4 regions of the Pseudoalteromonas sp. A25 genome follow, and region 2 is predicted to be linked to each of the others. Evidence: predicted binding sites of a transcription regulator. Region 2 holds the regulator's gene; each other region holds the start of a gene.
What was found. The regulator LexA, encoded in region 2, represses DNA repair genes until DNA is damaged. The targets are predictions, from matches to a motif close to TACTGTATNNNNATACAGTA.
Positions count from the first base shown of each region.

Region 1: the regulator LexA is predicted to act here: its motif matches at 1,575-1,594, upstream of GDK41_RS04510 (DNA topoisomerase III).
Region 3: the regulator LexA is predicted to act here: its motif matches at 1,678-1,697, upstream of imuA (translesion DNA synthesis-associated protein ImuA).
Region 4: the regulator LexA is predicted to act here: its motif matches at 2,141-2,160, upstream of ruvC (crossover junction endodeoxyribonuclease RuvC).

Region 1 covers NZ_AP021846.1:1,008,221-1,012,443, reverse strand. Annotated here, with positions in the region: gene GDK41_RS04510 (DNA topoisomerase III) at 1-1,556, opposite strand, end outside; gene GDK41_RS04505 (methyl-accepting chemotaxis protein) at 1,676-3,778, opposite strand; gene GDK41_RS04500 (Na+/H+ antiporter subunit G) at 4,043-4,223, opposite strand, start outside.
Region 2 covers NZ_AP021847.1:363,828-368,050, forward strand. Annotated here, with positions in the region: gene GDK41_RS18175 (PAS domain-containing sensor histidine kinase) at 1-180, shown strand, start outside; gene GDK41_RS18180 (response regulator) at 183-599, shown strand; gene GDK41_RS18185 (two-component system response regulator) at 592-1,512, shown strand; gene lexA (transcriptional repressor LexA) at 1,670-2,287, opposite strand; gene GDK41_RS18195 (type 1 glutamine amidotransferase domain-containing protein) at 2,613-3,284, shown strand; gene GDK41_RS18200 (glutathione S-transferase family protein) at 3,294-3,902, shown strand.
Region 3 covers NZ_AP021846.1:2,115,507-2,119,729, reverse strand. Annotated here, with positions in the region: gene GDK41_RS08965 (ATP-binding protein) at 1-31, opposite strand, end outside; gene GDK41_RS08960 (serine protease) at 358-1,569, shown strand; gene imuA (translesion DNA synthesis-associated protein ImuA) at 1,715-2,395, shown strand; gene GDK41_RS08950 (Y-family DNA polymerase) at 2,392-3,795, shown strand; gene GDK41_RS08945 (polysaccharide deacetylase family protein) at 3,914-4,223, opposite strand, start outside.
Region 4 covers NZ_AP021846.1:2,369,842-2,374,064, reverse strand. Annotated here, with positions in the region: gene aspS (aspartate--tRNA ligase) at 1-1,472, shown strand, start outside; gene GDK41_RS10080 (TfoX/Sxy family protein) at 1,801-2,085, shown strand; gene ruvC (crossover junction endodeoxyribonuclease RuvC) at 2,202-2,723, shown strand; gene ruvA (Holliday junction branch migration protein RuvA) at 2,732-3,349, shown strand; gene ruvB (Holliday junction branch migration DNA helicase RuvB) at 3,355-4,223, shown strand, end outside.

The DNA of each region.
Region 1 (4,223 bases), on a different replicon from region 2:
TTTAGAATTTTTTTTATTTGTACGTCTTTTACATATCTGCTGATACCTGTCATCGCTGCCAGCAATGACGCATCGGTGTAGTATTGAGGTGGCTGTGTATGCTTTTCTTGTACTTGTGCATCCTGGCAAAGTAATGGCTGACCTTCAGCTAAGGGGGGCAAAAAAACGGACTCTTGCTCATCACTTAGCCTTTTCCTTCCAAACAATGTTTTAAACCCTTCATTGGTTACTTGTTTAGCTTTAGCAATAAACAGCCCGCCAGAAATCAAAATTTCAGCCACCGTTTCATTATAAGTATATGCTGGGTAAAACTGGGCAAGATACATTGTACAAATGAGTTGATAAACCTGTTGCTCGTTGTGTCCAAGTTGAGCCGATTTTAATTTTTTACTCGTCGGGATTATCGCATGATGTGCAGCAACTTTATTATCGTTCCAACATTTAGACTTAATCGACAAATCAGCATTATTCAGTTGGTTTTTTTCACATCCCTGATTATTTTCCACAGCCGATAGTACTTGTTCTTTTTCGTGATAATGCGCGCTTGGCAAATAACGATTATCAGAGCGTGGATAAGTGATCAACTTATGTTTTTCGTAAAGACTTTGGCATACGTCTAGCACCTGCTTTGCCGACATACCAAAACGTTTATTCGCATCTATTTGCAGCGCAGACAAATTATAAGGTAGAGGCGCAAACTGTTTTTTTGGTTTTTTAGTTAATTTAACAACTTCAGCTGGCTGCCCTGTTATTCTTGAAGCTACATTTTCAGCCAGCCCTTTAACTAACACCCGCTTTTCATCATCCATATATGGGCTGCAAGCGTCACTAGGTTGCCACTTAGCCATTAGAGGCTCATTCTTGTCAGTGATTAGATGCGCCGAGACTTCGTAAAAAGGCTTTGAGATAAACCCTGCTATTTCTTTGTCTCTTTTAACCACAAGCCCTAATACTGGCGTTTGCACTCTTCCCACCGATAACACACCTTGATAGCCTGTTTTTTGTCCTGCTAACGTATATGCCCGGGTGAGATTCATACCATACAACCAATCAGCTCTCGCTCTAGCAAGAGCTGACACACTCAAAGGTACAAATGACTGATTAGACTGTATTCCTGTCATGGCACGCTTTACCGCGTTCACGTTAAGGTCACTTATTAATAATCTCTGGACGTTCTGTTTTTGTGCGTTTGTTAAACCAACATGCTGGAGTACTTCATCGACGAGCAACTGCCCTTCTCTGTCGGGGTCGCCAGCGTGAACAATCGTGCTTGCACGTTTAATTAACTTTTTGAGTACACCAAGTTGCTTTTTAGTTTTAGTCTTTGCTTTGAATTGCCAAGTATCAGGCACAATTGGTAGGTCTTGAAACTGCCATTTTTTATATTTCGGATCATAATCTTCTGGTTCGGCTTGCTCCAGTAAATGTCCTATACACCAAGAAACAATACTGCCATCACCTACCTCGATAAAGCCGTCTTGCTTTTTGTGTGGCTTGGGTAAAGCATCTGCAATTGCCCTACCCAAAGAAGGTTTTTCAGCGATATAAAGTTTCATGGATAAATCGAGCCCAATAACTGTATGAATAAACAGTTATCATAAATTATACCGTTCAATAATGCCAGTATGTATAAGCACAACGGCACTGCGTCTCTCATAGGCACGCAGTGTCTGATTTATCTGGTTTTGAGAAGATTTAATTGCGTATGCTTTTGCTCAACAATTTGGGTCATCTTACTCGCAGCCTGTTCTACTTGATCTGCTAATTGCGAAAGCTCCACTGCAGCATCAGCAATCCCTGTTGTGTTAGTATTAATTTCTTCAGTTACAACACTTTGCTCCTCTGCCGCTGTTGCTATTTGAGTTACTTCATTTGAGATATTCGACAACATCGCTACCATGCTTCCCATCGCATCTGCAGACTCCTTACAATAAGAGACAGCTTGTTCACCTTGAGCAACTGAACTCTCTATAATGTTCTCTGATTGATGAACTTCATGCGTTAAGTTATCTATCAACTTACTAATGTCATTAGTTGAGTCATGTGTCTTAGAAGCCAACGCTCTTACCTCATCAGCAACCACTGCGAAACCACGACCTTGCTCTCCGGCTCTTGCAGCTTCAATGGCAGCATTAAGTGCCAGTAAATTAGTCTGCTCAGCGATTGCTCTGATCACGTCTAATATCTGTGAGATATCTGCGCTTCGCTCTACTACTTTTGTGATTGCGTGCTTTGCATCTGACACTTGAGACGCCATTGCCTGTACCGTCTCTGTGGTTTTTACAATACTAGACTCACTCATTTGTACTTGATTAGCAGCTTCGTTAACGCTTTGCGCAGCTTGTTCTGAGGAGCGGGCAACTTCGGATGCAGTTGCACTTAGCTCATTGATGGCTGCCACAACGCTATCAATCTCATTATGTTGGTTTGCCACTTTGTTTTTAATATTTATGGCCAACTCGGTCGTTTCAAATGACTGTTGATAAGATTGCTCCGCAAGTTTTTTAAGATCATCAATCATATTACGAAGCTTGTAGGTAAATGAGTTAAACCCATTCGCCAACGCTATCAACTCACCGTGACGACTAACCTCTAGCTCATGAGTTAAATCGCCCTCACTACTTGCTAGGTTTTCTATTCGCTGCTGAATATGTGTCAACGGTTTAATAATTGTATTGATTAATATCATTGCGACTAAAATACCGATAGCCGCAATGATAACACCAACCACTAACATAGTTTGACTCAGCGAGTCAGCTGATTCTTCAAGCTCAGTAGCCAAAGACGTTGCACGCTCAAGTACCACTTCCTTTGGCACTTCTATTAACAATGACCAAGTAGTATTTGCCAACTTAATCTTAATTGGAACGGCTACTGCTATATCATCGCCAATTTCAATAGGATCTTCAGAATTGTGCAGTCCCATTAGTTTTTGAGCACGCGCCTGTGGCATTGACTCTTTGAGTGGTCTTGCTAACTTATCATAGTGGCTAGCACCAACAACGAGACCCAATTCACTAAGCAGTGTTACCTTAGCCGCACCTTGATAAAGAGAGCCTGATAGCTCTTCTACTTGCTGCTGGAAAATCGGCAGGTTAACATCTACACCAACCAAACCCACAAACCGTCCACTCGCTTGCACTGGTACTGTTAATGAAGTCATTAACGTCCCATCATATAAGTATGGCTCCATGATGCAGGGCGAATTTTTATCACGTGCGCATAAATACCATTCAGCTTCTCTCAGCCCAAACTCGTTTCTAGAGTCCAAATACTTATCTGCAGCTGAAGCTACTGTTTGTTGGGTAACACCAGCAGAATCTCGGGTAAAGTAAATCTCTAAAGTTCCATCTTTGGCGACTGAATGACTTGCTCCAGTACTGTACTGGTTATCTAGGTTATCATATCCATTTGCCTCAAACTGGGCATACATAGAAGAAACAAATTGGTTTTGCTTCAAAGCACCAGCAACTGCTTTTTGCACAACTTCACGCGGCAGAGGCTGAGATTGTGCGCTATCGTTTAAAACCCCCGCAAATGTATAAGGCACTCGGTATGCTTCATTAACAAAGCCTGCGATACGCTGAGCATAAAAGTTACCTTGAGCAGTTAAACTTCGTTGCGCCTCATCATATATTGCACGTTGCACTTGTCTATTTTGCTTTTCATTTTGGGCACCTAAATTTAGCCACATATATAGTGTAAGCAGCATGACCAACGTGGTAACTAAAACACCGACAAACACAAGTAGCTTGCTTTTTATAGATGTATGATTCATGAGTTTCCTTGTAAAAATGAAAACAAACAGCTTGATCTAAATGCTCTAGGTAGAACAGGGCAAGTTTGTCATAGCAAAACATTTGCCTCAGATAATGCAAGATCACCCTTACCTAGCTTGAATAGCATCTGCTTATTAAACAACACGCTGATTGTATATATTAGACAGCACAACATAAAGATAGCGAATGTTCAACCGTGTGCTTTCGATAAAAGCAAAAAAGGCACGACTTGTTGTTGTGCCTTTTTATTCTACTTTGCAATGTTAAACATCATCTTCAATGTTATCTTTTCCAGAAGTACGCTCAATACTTTTTAGTTTGTGATGAATAGCAGACTTGATGAGCATGTAACCACTGATTGGCGCGGTCAAAAGCAGGAAAATTGAAATAAGTATCTCTTTAGCACTGATCCCATCTTGTAATTGACTAAAGTAAATCATAGCC
Region 2 (4,223 bases):
TGGCAGAGTATCTTTGAGCCATTTAAACGGTTAGACAATGGAGTAACATATTCAGGCAGTGGTATCGGATTAGCTATGTGCAAAGAAATAATAAAACTGCATAACGGGAGTATTGCGTGTCGAAGTCACAAGAGTAACGGTACCACTTTTATTATTAACCTACCAAGCACTCGGGGGTAAGTATGGATATAGTATTAGTGGATGACGACACCGATGATGTTTACCTATTTACAACTGCATGTGAATACATTACTCCAAAGCCAAATCTGATCGTATTACAAAATGGTGAACAGCTTTTGGAATATATAGATACTCACGGTCTCAAGGGAGATAAGCTCTATCTTGTAGACTTAAACATGCCAAAAATGGGGGGGCTAGAAGCCTTAAAGCACATTAAGCAAAGGGGCTTGGTCAATAAGTTATGTATAATTAGTTACACAACATCGAGTCAGCCTTCTGATATTGAACACGCTTTCTCGTTAGGCGCCAAGTCATATATAACAAAACCTAGTAAGGTAGTTGACCTAATTGAGCTGCTCGAAGTGCTTACTAAATACTGGTTCACTTACAATCACTTTGCTAGGAGCAACAATGAATAAATGGCTAATTTATCTTTTAGAAGATAATGAAGATGATATTTACTTAATACAGCAGTTCCTCGTGAACCATAATGGGCGTCATCAGTTTAAGCTTAAGTCTTTAAAAAACCTTGCTACATTAAAATTAGCTACACGGCAATGTTCACCTGACATTCTGCTCATTGACCTCAATTTACCAGACAGCTCAGGGCTCAACACTCTTATTACCGTCAAACACTTCGTGCCAAACATTCCCATCGTTGTGCTCACTGGCGACTCAAATGAGAGAATTGGAGAGCAAACCATCCAGTTAGGTGCTCAAGATTACATTCCAAAACATGAACTAACGAGTTCTCTGTTAGCTAGAACAATCATTTTTTCAAAAGAGAGATTCGAATTGCAGCGTAATCTAGAGAATATGGTTGTAATGGATAAACTCACTATGCTCAATAACCGAGGCTCATTCGATAACGAACTACATAAGTATGTTCAAGATGCTATCAGGTACGATACAAGTTTTGGTTTGCTGTTTATCGATTTAGATAACTTTAAAGCCGTTAATGATGAGTTAGGGCATCAAGCTGGAGATCAGCTCTTAAGAGGCATTGCTGCGAAACTAAAAATGTTTCGTCGAACATCTGATTTTGTAGCCAGGTATGGTGGAGACGAGTTCGTTATAATCGCGCCACATATAGCGGACAAAAACCAACTCATGAAACTGGCACAGCACAAGTATAGCTTACTTGCCGATAATTACTGCATCGAAGGAAGCAACAATCAAATCCATGAAATACACCTAGAAGTGAGTATAGGCGCGGTACTCTTTCCTGATGATGGCGAAACCGAAAGCAAATTAATACAAAACGCCGATGCCTCGATGTATGAAGCAAAAGAAGCGGGAAAACCTTTTCGAATATGCAAGGACAAAGATTGACGAACACATATCATCGTAAATATCAGCTGCTTTCCATCACGCTTTCAGTAGAGCTATGCAGGGCCATAAAAAGCCATCATAAATAGATATTGGATGAGGCTCGTCAATATATCTCTGTATCAAATACTCGGAGCACGATCAAAAAACTTCTGCAATATCAAACCCAGCTATTATTTCGAATAATGCCGACAGCAAGGCCCTCAATCTCAAAAGACTGATACTCCAAATCAACAGTGATTGGCGAAAACTCTTCATTTTCAGCATGTAAAAGCACTTTTTTCCCCGCCTTCTCCAATCTTTTAACAGTTACTTCATCTTCAACTCTAGCAACAACAACCTGACCATTTTCTGCAACTTTAGTACTGTGAACTGCTAGCAAATCTCCGTCTAAAATACCTATATCCTTCATACTCATACCATTTACTCTGAGTAAGTAATCGGCTGCTGGTTTAAATAAGTGAGCATCAATTTGGCAATGCGTTTCTACATGCTGCTGCGCTAAAATCGGCTCCCCAGCAGCTACGCGCCCAATCAGAGGTAGTCCTGGATCTTCTTTCTCTATTTCTTCAACTAATCTAATCCCACGGCTCGCACCAGGCACCATTTCAATCACACCTTTTTTGGCTAGCGCCTTCAAGTGCTCTTCGGCTGCATTCGCGCTTTTAAACCCTAGTGCTTCTGCAATCTCAGCTCGAGTCGGAGGCATTCCCGTATCTTTAATAAACACCTTGATTAGTTCAAATACTTGTTCTTGTCTTTTTGTAAGTGGACGCATACAACTGGTTTTCCATACAGTACATTTACTGTGAGTATATACAGTTAATAGAAAATCGCAATGGGTGAAGGGGAAATATCAAAGTATTATTTCTAAACTAACAATATGCTTTTAAATTCCTTTTATACAAAAAGGTACGGTCTCTGTTTTTTTATCGACTGACCACGTTTATCAGCTGTATTTGAACCTTAATAACGTCTGCTCGATGTTATTTTTGCTATACAGCAAAAGTGTTTCGCCATGCCTACTCATTGTTATTTTTAAAAGATCAATATAGTGTGAGATTCATCTCATTGTCGATGGCGTTTATACAAAGGTAATCATTATGAAAAAAGTACTTATTCCAGTTACTAACCATGCAACACTAGGCACTACAGAACAGGCAAATGGTACCTATGCTCCAGAACTAACGCACGTGGTTCATGTATTGAACAGCAACAGCATTGCGTTTGATATTGCCTCTATACAAGGTGGCAAGGCGCCTCTTTACGGCACAGACATCGAAGGCGATGACGTGAATAGCCAAGTATTAAGTGACTCTTCGTTCAAAGCACAGATCGACAATACCTTAGTCGCTTCACAGGTGAATATTGAAGATTATGATGCGATTTTCTACCCGGGTGGCTTTGGCTTATTATCTGACTTAGCAATCAATAAAGACATTGGGGGCATGGCAGCAAAACATTATGAAGCGGGCGGTATCATTGCAGCAGTATGCCATGGCCCAGCGGCATTATTACCAATTACATTAAGCAATGGTGAGCCTTTACTTGCTAACAAACACGTTACCGCATTTACCCGAGAAGAAGAAATAGACTTTGGCACTATTAATGATATTCCATTCTTATTAGAAGAATCGCTCACTCGTAACGCAGCAAAATACAGCAAAGTACAACCTTGGGGTGAATTTGTAATTGAAGATGACCGTGTCATTACAGGCCAAAATCCAACAAGCGCTCATGCTGTGGGCGAAGCTTTAGTAAAGCTATTGTCATAAGAGCTGAAAATGATAAAAGTACACCACCTAAATCAATCTCGCTCAACGCGAATTTTATGGCTATTAGAAGAGCTTGGCCTGCCCTACGAAGTTGAGCGGCACGAACGTGATAGCGCAACGCGTTTGGCCCCAGCAAGCTTGGCAAAAGTTCACCCACTAAGCAAAGCACCTATTATTGAACATAATGGTTTGGTGCTTTGCGAGTCGGGCGCAATCATTGAGTATATTCTTGATCAAGCACCAAGTGAGTATTTGCGCCCAGAGAAGGGTTCCAAAGCATACTTTCAATACTTAGAGTGGCTGCACTTTGCTGAAGGGTCTTTAGGCTTGCCAATTATTGCCCGTTTACTTATGAACATGGAACAGCGAGATGGCACCAAACCGATGGATGGTTATATCAGCAAAGAGTTAAACCTAGATTTCTCATATATAGATAATGTGCTTGCAAAGCAAAACTACTTCGCTGGCGAGCAGTTTTCTGCCGCTGATATTATGATGACAATTTCGTTAGAAATCGCCGATAGCTTAAATTTACTTGAAGGGCACGATAATATCACCCGCTATCTTGGTGATATGCAAAGTAGAGAAGCGTATAAAAAAGCCCGCGCGTTTGGCTAATGAGTTAAGTTTTCATTATTCAGTTTTAAAGGTTTAAACTCGCGACGCTGTTATGTACAGAGCGCGAGTTTTTCATTTATAAATGCTGGCGTTTTGATTTGCTTTGGACCTATTGTGTTTGCAAAATAGTCAAAGGCGCATTGTCTTCAAACAACCGTGCAAAATACCCCTAAAAGTGGTATTGATTATCACACTGAGTAACGCTGCTTGTATGTGAGGTCCTCACTTTAGCCGATAACTAACGGGGGCATGCTTGAGTACTGTGCTGTTATTGCACACCCATTTCGTCACTCGGTACTCGCTTAGCGTCATTCTGAACTT
Region 3 (4,223 bases), on a different replicon from region 2:
CAATACTCACAATTGCTAAGAGTATGCCCATGTAAATTCTAAAAAAAATATTATGCATTTGTCTGTGTGTCGTATAAAGCGTGCGCTAAGGTTCATTTTGCCTAAATTGCATAGGATATACCAGCAGCGTAATTTAGCGTTATGTATCCAATTGTAGCCGTTTGTACACAGTAATTAGGTCTTGATTTTAATGCTTAGTGCGCTTTCATACTCAAGCCTTCTTTAAATTTGAGTGCGACAACGGGCTACAAACCGATACTTTCTGATGAATTTAAGCACTACAGCTGTACATACCACCACGCAATAATGGCTTCGCTGAAAGGCAATCATCAACATTCATTATTAAGGTAAATAACTATGCTAAAAAAATCACTTACTGCAATTGCCATTATGCTGAGCTGCTCTGTAACTGCGGGCGACGCTAGTACAAAACTTAAATCACAGCAATTTTCAGATTCCATCAGAATCGTCGGTGGTAATGAGGCGACGCCACACTCTCGTCCATACCAAGTGTCGGTTCAAAGTCTTGGTGGAGAGCATTTCTGTGGCGGCTCGCTTGTTGCCGATAATTTAGTGTTAACAGCGGCACACTGTTTGGAAGGGGTAAATGGAGAATCACCGGAAATACAGGTACGTGTAGGTGCTCATAGCCTGAAAGATGGTTCTGGGCAAGCAATTGTAGTAGATAAAACGTATACCAATCAGGAGTATCCTGGGCTGTCAAAAGATGTGGCTGTTTTAAAACTAAAAGAGAAAATAACGGACAAGAATGCCAAGGTTATTAAACTGGCAGAGCCTACCTTTTTTAATTCAACAATTAAACCCGGCACCAGTTTGGCTGTGTCAGGTTGGGGTACGCTCAGTTACGGTGGACAAGCACCTGATAAATTAATGGAAGTAAGCGTGCCTTATGTAAGTAATGCTGTGTGTAATAGCGCACAAGCTTACAATGGTTCGGTGCAAGACACTGAACTTTGCGCCGGCTTTCAAAAAGGCGGGAAAGACTCGTGCCAAGGTGATAGTGGTGGCCCACTCGTATACCAACGCGGTAGCGAATTTATTCAAGTAGGTGTAGTTAGCTGGGGTGAAGGCTGTGCACAAGAGAATAAGTATGGTGTATATGCCAATGTTGCTGCTTTAAAAAGTTGGATTGATAGCGCGATGGCAGGTAATGAGCCTGTATCAGGCGGTGGGAGCGACGGTGGTACAGGCAATGGTGATACTGAGCAGACCTACCTTGCCATTCAAGAGACCGTTAATTATAAAGTGGGTAATGATGCTCTGCAGTTTGTACTTGATGTGCCTGAAGGTGTTAATGTGGTTTATATTGCAACCCGAGGTGGTGAAGGCGATGTTGATGTCAGTGCGCAATATCAGCAGCCCGAAAATGATGGTAATACGCAAGCAAATGAGTTTTGGTTTGATGAAGATATTACTTTTTATTCTTCAACAAACACGGGTAATGACGAAATGCTGGTTATTGAGTTTCCAAAAGCAGGAGAGTGGCTCATTAGTTTGAGTGATACCTCTGACTTTGCAAAAGTTGAACTGACCGTTTTCTCGCATTAAAAACTCTTTCCCTGAGTATTGAGCCTGCCTTTGGCAGGCTTTTCTATTTGTCTCTCGTATGAGACTATGCCGCTTTGTTTGATCTTGCAGTTTATGCATAAATAATTATACTGTTTAAATGTACAGTATTTTGATTTTGATATGTATGAGCGAAATAATAGATTTACTGCAACATCGCCAATGGCTGTGGCAGGGGAGTGAACAGGCTCAATCGTTTGAACGCATTAGTACAGGTATTGCTGTACTTGATGAACAGTTACAGGGGGGCTTACCTAAACAGGGGATCATTGAAGTGCAATCGCCAAGTGGCATTGGTGAGTTAAAACTTTGGTTGTCTTATTTGCAAGCACAAAAAGACTTAATTGTGTTTATTAATCCACCGGCTCATGTGAATGCTCATCAGTTATATCACCTAGGTTTTGATAGTCAGCAATTGTTATTGATCCAGCCAAAATTAGAAAAAGAAGCGCTTTGGGCCAGTGAGCAGTGTTTAAAAAGTAATACTTGTAGCAGTGTTTTGTTATGGCATAACACATTAACAATATCACAAGCTAAGCGATTACAGCTTGCATCAGAGCAAGGCGGTTCCTCACTGTTTTTATTCAGATCTATCAATGAGTCGCTTTTTTCATTACCTGTGACGCTGTGTTTAGCCTTGTCGGCTCATAAGCAAGGTATGGCGATCACAGTCAAAAAACAAAAAGGGGGCTGGCCTAAAAATACCTTTGTACTTAATTTAGCAGAATACTGGCCACAGCTAGTGCCTGTAGCGCTAGAAAGCGGCAATGTAATGTCTTTTGCGGCATCATTTCGGATAGCCAAATGACATTGTGGTTATATATTCATTTTGAACATTTGCACTTAGATAGCCTGCTTTGTGAACCGGGGAAGCCTGCTATTGTGGTGGTGAATAGCCACACTAATCAGGTTGTTCAGGTATCTGATTGTGCACTCAAAACAGGTGTTAAGCTGGGGATGGGGTTGGCAAGTGCAGCAAGTTTATGTGAAAACCTACAGGTGGTTGCCTATGATGAATCTTTAGAAAGTGCCAAGTTAGAAGAAATCGCTAGTTGGCTGTACTTAGTAACAGCCGATATCTGCTTGTTTCCGCCGAATGGTATTGCACTCAAGGTAACAAATATGCTGTCTTTGTATAAAAGCTTAGACAATTACTGGCACCATATTCAGCAGCATTTAGCTGATTTTAAGCTGAGCTATAGTTTTGCCACGGGTTACTCGGTGCTGGTTGCAAAGTTACTTGCGCAAGGTAAAAAAAACCTTGTAACTGATAATGCCAAAGAGCTTATGGCGCAAATAATGGGCATTACTTTACAAAGTACAGAGCTTCCTCAAAAAACATGTGAAAAGCTACAACGTCTACGTATTACTATATTGTCGCAACTACTCAACATTTCCATTGCTGATCTAGCTAAACGGTTTGATATTGAGTTGGTGCAATATATAGGGCGCCTTAAAGGCGAATTACAACATCCCTTAACTTATTATGTTCCTGCCTTGGTATTTTCTCGCCAGTTGACTTTATTATATGAATTAGAAAACTTGCAATGGTTGGCAAAACCGCTGGGTAAGTTATTAAAGCAACTCGCGCTATTTTTAAGGCAGCGAAACAAACTTGCGCTGCAAATTCATTTAGAACTGCAATTAAGAGACCAAGAACCATTAGTATTGCAAGTGGCAACAGCGAAAGGAGAAGGTTGTGCGAAAGCTTGGCAATCACTCTTAGAGTTAAAACTTTCTAATATTCATTTATCCGCACCAGTACAAGCTATCACATTATCGGTTAAAGACTTTGTCGATAATCAATATGGGAATCAGTCGTTATTTGACCCTAACAGTGAAGGGATAGATGCCGCTGAACTTGTGGCAAGGCTACAGGCTAAGTTGGGTGAGCAAGCTGTACATGGGTTTGAAGTTTATGCCGATCATCGACCCGAGCGTTCATTTTCTCCCAGTAAGCCTTTAGTTAAAAGTATCGAGTTGCAGCGCATGCCAGAGCAACAAAGGCCGAGTATGTTATTGCCGCGCGCGACGCCTTTACAAGAAAAAGTTGTAATTTACTGGGGGCCAGAAAGAGTGTGTACTGGCTGGTGGGATAATCATGTTGTAGAGCGTGATTATTATATTGCTCGAAACGCACAAGGACAGTGGTTATGGGTTTATAAAGAGCCATCACAGCGCTGGTTTGTGCACGGACTATTTTGTTAGTCGTCGGTAGTGAACTGGCATAGTATTAAAAAATATTGAGTAAAAACGATAAGAGGGCTGCTGGTACAACCCAATATGTCTTTGAAATGGGCAATCACGTATCTACAGCCGAGGTAACTTATGACTTATGCACTCTTTTATCTTCGTAGGCACTAAAGCTTTTTTGGTAAAAGCGCAGTGGCCAAGTGTGGTAGGGGATAAACACTCTCGGTAAAGTGAACAAGTCAGAGCGGGTAGCATTGTAGTTAGCTCTACCACGGATTGTGGTGGTTGCTGTTTCATAGCCCGCTGCTTTAACTTGCTCTATATTAGCTTGATTAAAGCCACCATACGGGTAACAAAAGTCAGATACTTCAGTCTGGAACATGTTTTCTAATGTTTGTTTACTGCCCGTGATCTCCTCATATGCATCATGTTTACTCACTTTA
Region 4 (4,223 bases), on a different replicon from region 2:
TTAACCGCGCAGAGCCTTTACCACTCGATTTTAACCAGCAAAACTCAGAAGAGCGTCGTCTTAAGTATCGCTACTTAGACCTACGTCGTTTAGAAATGAGTGACCGTATCAAGCTTCGCGCCAAAGCGAGCAGCTTTGTACGCCGATTCTTAGATAGTAACGACTTCTTAGATATCGAAACACCGGTACTGACTAAAGCAACGCCAGAAGGGGCGCGTGACTACTTGGTACCAAGTCGCGTTCACAAAGGTAGCTTCTACGCGCTTCCACAGTCACCGCAGCTATTTAAACAGTTGCTGATGATGTCGGGTTTTGATCGCTACTATCAAATTGTTAAGTGTTTCCGTGACGAAGATTTACGAGCTGACCGTCAGCCAGAATTTACCCAGATCGATTTAGAAACGTCATTTATGACGTCTGATCAAGTGCGTGAAGTGACAGAGCAATTGATCCGTGAAATGTGGCAAGAGCTGCTCAACGTAGACTTAGGCCAGTTCCCAGTAATGGCATACAGCGAAGCGATGCGCCGTTTCGGTTCAGATAAGCCAGACTTGCGTAACCCGATGGAATTGGTTGACGTTGCTGATCTTGTAAAAGATGTAGAGTTTAAAGTTTTATCAGGCCCTGCAAGCGACGAAAAAGGCCGCGTAGCGGTGTTAACAGTACCAGGTGGTGCTCAGCTTTCTCGTAAGCAAATTGACGAATACACTAAGTTTGTTGGTATTTATGGTGCTAAAGGTCTTGCATGGATGAAGGTCAATGACCGTGACGCGGGCGTTGAAGGTGTGCAGTCACCAATCGCTAAATTCTTAAATGAAGAAGTGATCACGGCACTACTTGAGCGCACTAACGCACAAACGGGCGATATCATTCTGTTTGGTGCTGATAAGCGCAATGTAGTTAACGAAGCAATGGGTGCATTACGTTTGAAAGTAGGTCTTGATCTTGAACTTACTGACTTAAACAAATGGGCGCCGCTTTGGGTTGTTGACTTCCCAATGTTTGAAGAAGATGACGAAGGCACGCTGCATGCAGTACACCATCCGTTCACTGCACCAAAAGACATTTCTGCGGCAGAGCTAGAAGCCAACCCTGCTGAGGCGATTTCTGATGCGTACGATATGGTTCTAAACGGCTATGAAGTTGGTGGAGGTTCAGTTCGTATTCACAACAACGAAATGCAACAAGCCGCATTTAGAGTTTTAGGCATTAATGAGCAAGAGCAACAAGACAAGTTTGGCTTCTTGTTAGATGCGCTGAAGTACGGTACACCACCTCATGCAGGCCTTGCATTTGGTCTTGACCGCTTAGTGATGTTGCTTTGTGGCACTGATAACATCCGTGATGTTATCGCATTCCCCAAAACAACACAGGCATCATGTCTAATGACCAACGCGCCAAGTGTTGCCAACCCTGATGCGCTCAAAGAGCTGGCGATTAGTGTTGAACAAGCTCAGCTAGATAGCGAATAATTAAGCAAATTATTTTGCAATAGGCGACTTCGGTCGCCTTTTTTGTTTTCGGCTATTATAGTGAAATAGCTTTAACGCAACGCTAAAACCACAGTGGGAAGCACACCTATTATATAGTGCTAAGCATTAGCTACTGCCAGTGTTTACCTTGTAATGCCCCTTCTAAAGCATGAGCTTGGTCATCGATGGGCAATAATCGTGTTTGGAATGAAAACTGCGACAGCGTTGTACCTAGCCGAGGGGTAAATGCGGGTTGCTTGCTGTACACAATCGAAGATGAAATTGAGCATTGTAGCTAAAAAAAGCGCTACATTGTCGGAGAACTCAAATGATAAAATTAGCTGATTTACCAGGGCTTGGCCCTAAATCAGAGCAAATGCTCATAGAGTCCGGCGTTGACTCCGTTGAGGTACTCAGAGAAATAGGTTCAGTACGCGCTTTTTTAAGAGTAAAGCATAACCAAGGTCGGGTAAGCTTAAATCTGCTTTATGCTTTAGAAGGGGCATTACAAGGTAAGCATTGGTTAGATATTGCTAGCGAGAAAAAAGCAGAGTTGTTGATGACACTAGAGGAACACGAAGAAGTAGAAAAGCGACTTTCAGACGCTTATTAATATAGCGATGTGAGTTTAATTACATGATTGACACAGTGCGTTTCTCCCGATATATAACTGGTAATTCATACAGTATTTTGGCATTATGCTGTTAAAGAAAAAAAAGAGTAGATGCATTGGCAGTTATTTTAGGCATAGACCCTGGCTCTCGATTTACAGGCTATGGTGTGATCACACACCAAGGTGCGAAGTTTCAGTATCTTGGCAGTGGTTGCATTAAACTCGGTGAGCACGACTTTCCCACCCGTTTAAAAATGATTTACCAAGGGGTAAGTCAACTTATTGAGCAATTCTCTCCAACTAGTTTTGCGATTGAACAAGTGTTTATGGCACACAATCCCGATTCGGCTTTAAAGCTTGGCCAAGCACGTGGTGCCGCTATTGTTGCGGCTACAATGCAAGATGTTGAGGTGAGTGAGTATTCTGCACGGCAAGTTAAACAAGCGGTGGTGGGGACTGGGGGTGCTAAAAAAGAGCAAGTTCAAGAAATGGTTAAGCGTCTTTTGAAGTTACCAGGTACGCCTCAGGCCGATGCCGCGGATGCGCTTGCAATAGCGATATGCCATGCTCACTCACAGCAGAACTTAATTCGTTTAGCGGGTAGTGCGACCAAGACAGTGCGAAGAAGACTAAGGTAGGATTTAATATGATCGGAAGATTGAATGGCACGTTATTAGAAAAACAACCGCCAGAGATATTGCTTGATGTAGCAGGCATTGGTTATGAAGTGCAAATGCCTATGACCTGCTTTTATGAGTTACCCAATATAGGAGAGCAAGCTGCGGTTTATACGCATTTTGTGGTACGTGAAGATGCGCAGTTGCTATTTGGGTTTAATCATAAAAAAGAAAGAGCGTTATTCAGAGAGCTAATAAAAGCAAATGGTGTTGGCCCTAAACTTGGCTTGGCTATTTTATCTGGTATGTCGGCTGAGCAGTTTATTCAATGCGTTAATAACGAAGATGCAACAACATTAGTGAAAATCCCTGGTGTAGGTAAAAAAACAGCTGAACGCTTAGTACTTGAGATGAAAGATAGACTCAAAGACTTTGGCCATGATTTGCTAACGCCATATAGCGATTCGACTATACTAGAGCCAATGCAAAATCCAACAGTTGCCGACACCCCTGCAGACGATGCAATCGCTGCCTTATTGGCTTTAGGCTATAAACCAGCTCAAGCGCAAAAAGCAGTTAAGAATGTGTCGCAACCAAATATGAGCACTGAAGCGTTGATTAAAGAAGCGCTTAAATCAATGATGTAACCTTTATGATAGAAGCCGATAGATTAATAGAGCCAGAAGTACAAGGTAATGAGGATGTGGTCGATAGAGCGATACGTCCTAAACTACTGAGTGACTACACAGGCCAGCCGCATGTTAAAAAGCAAATGGAGATCTTCATCGAAGCGGCGAGAACACGAGATGAAGCGCTTGACCATTTACTGATTTTTGGTCCACCAGGGTTAGGTAAAACAACATTGGCGAATATTGTTGCCAATGAGCTTGAGGTGAATATTAAAACTACCTCAGGACCAGTACTTGAAAAAGCGGGGGACTTAGCTGCACTTCTTACTAACCTTGAAGAAGGTGATGTGCTATTTATCGATGAAATTCACCGCTTAAGCCCGCAAGTTGAAGAGATTTTATATCCAGCAATGGAAGACTATCAACTCGATATTATGATAGGAGAAGGTCCGGCTGCGCGTTCAATAAAACTGGATTTGCCCCCGTTTACGCTGATCGGTGCAACTACTAGAGCCGGTTCATTGACATCACCGCTTAGAGACAGGTTTGGTATTGTTCAACGTTTAGAGTTTTACTCTGTGGCTGACTTGTCAAAAATTATCTCTCGCTCTGCTTTTTACTTAGATCTGACTATAAGTCCTGAAGGGGCTGATGAAATAGCCAAGCGTTCTCGAGGTACGCCGCGTATTGCAAACCGGTTATTGAGGCGTGTTCGTGATTTCGCTCAAGTAAAAGGGGATGGCAAAGTGTCAGTTGACATTGCGCAGCAGGCGCTTGACATGGTTGATGTAGACAAATGTGGCTTTGACTACATGGATAGAAAGTATCTGCTCGCCATAATTGAAAAGTTCACAGGCGGTCCAGTCGGCTTAGATAACCTAGCGGCGGCGAT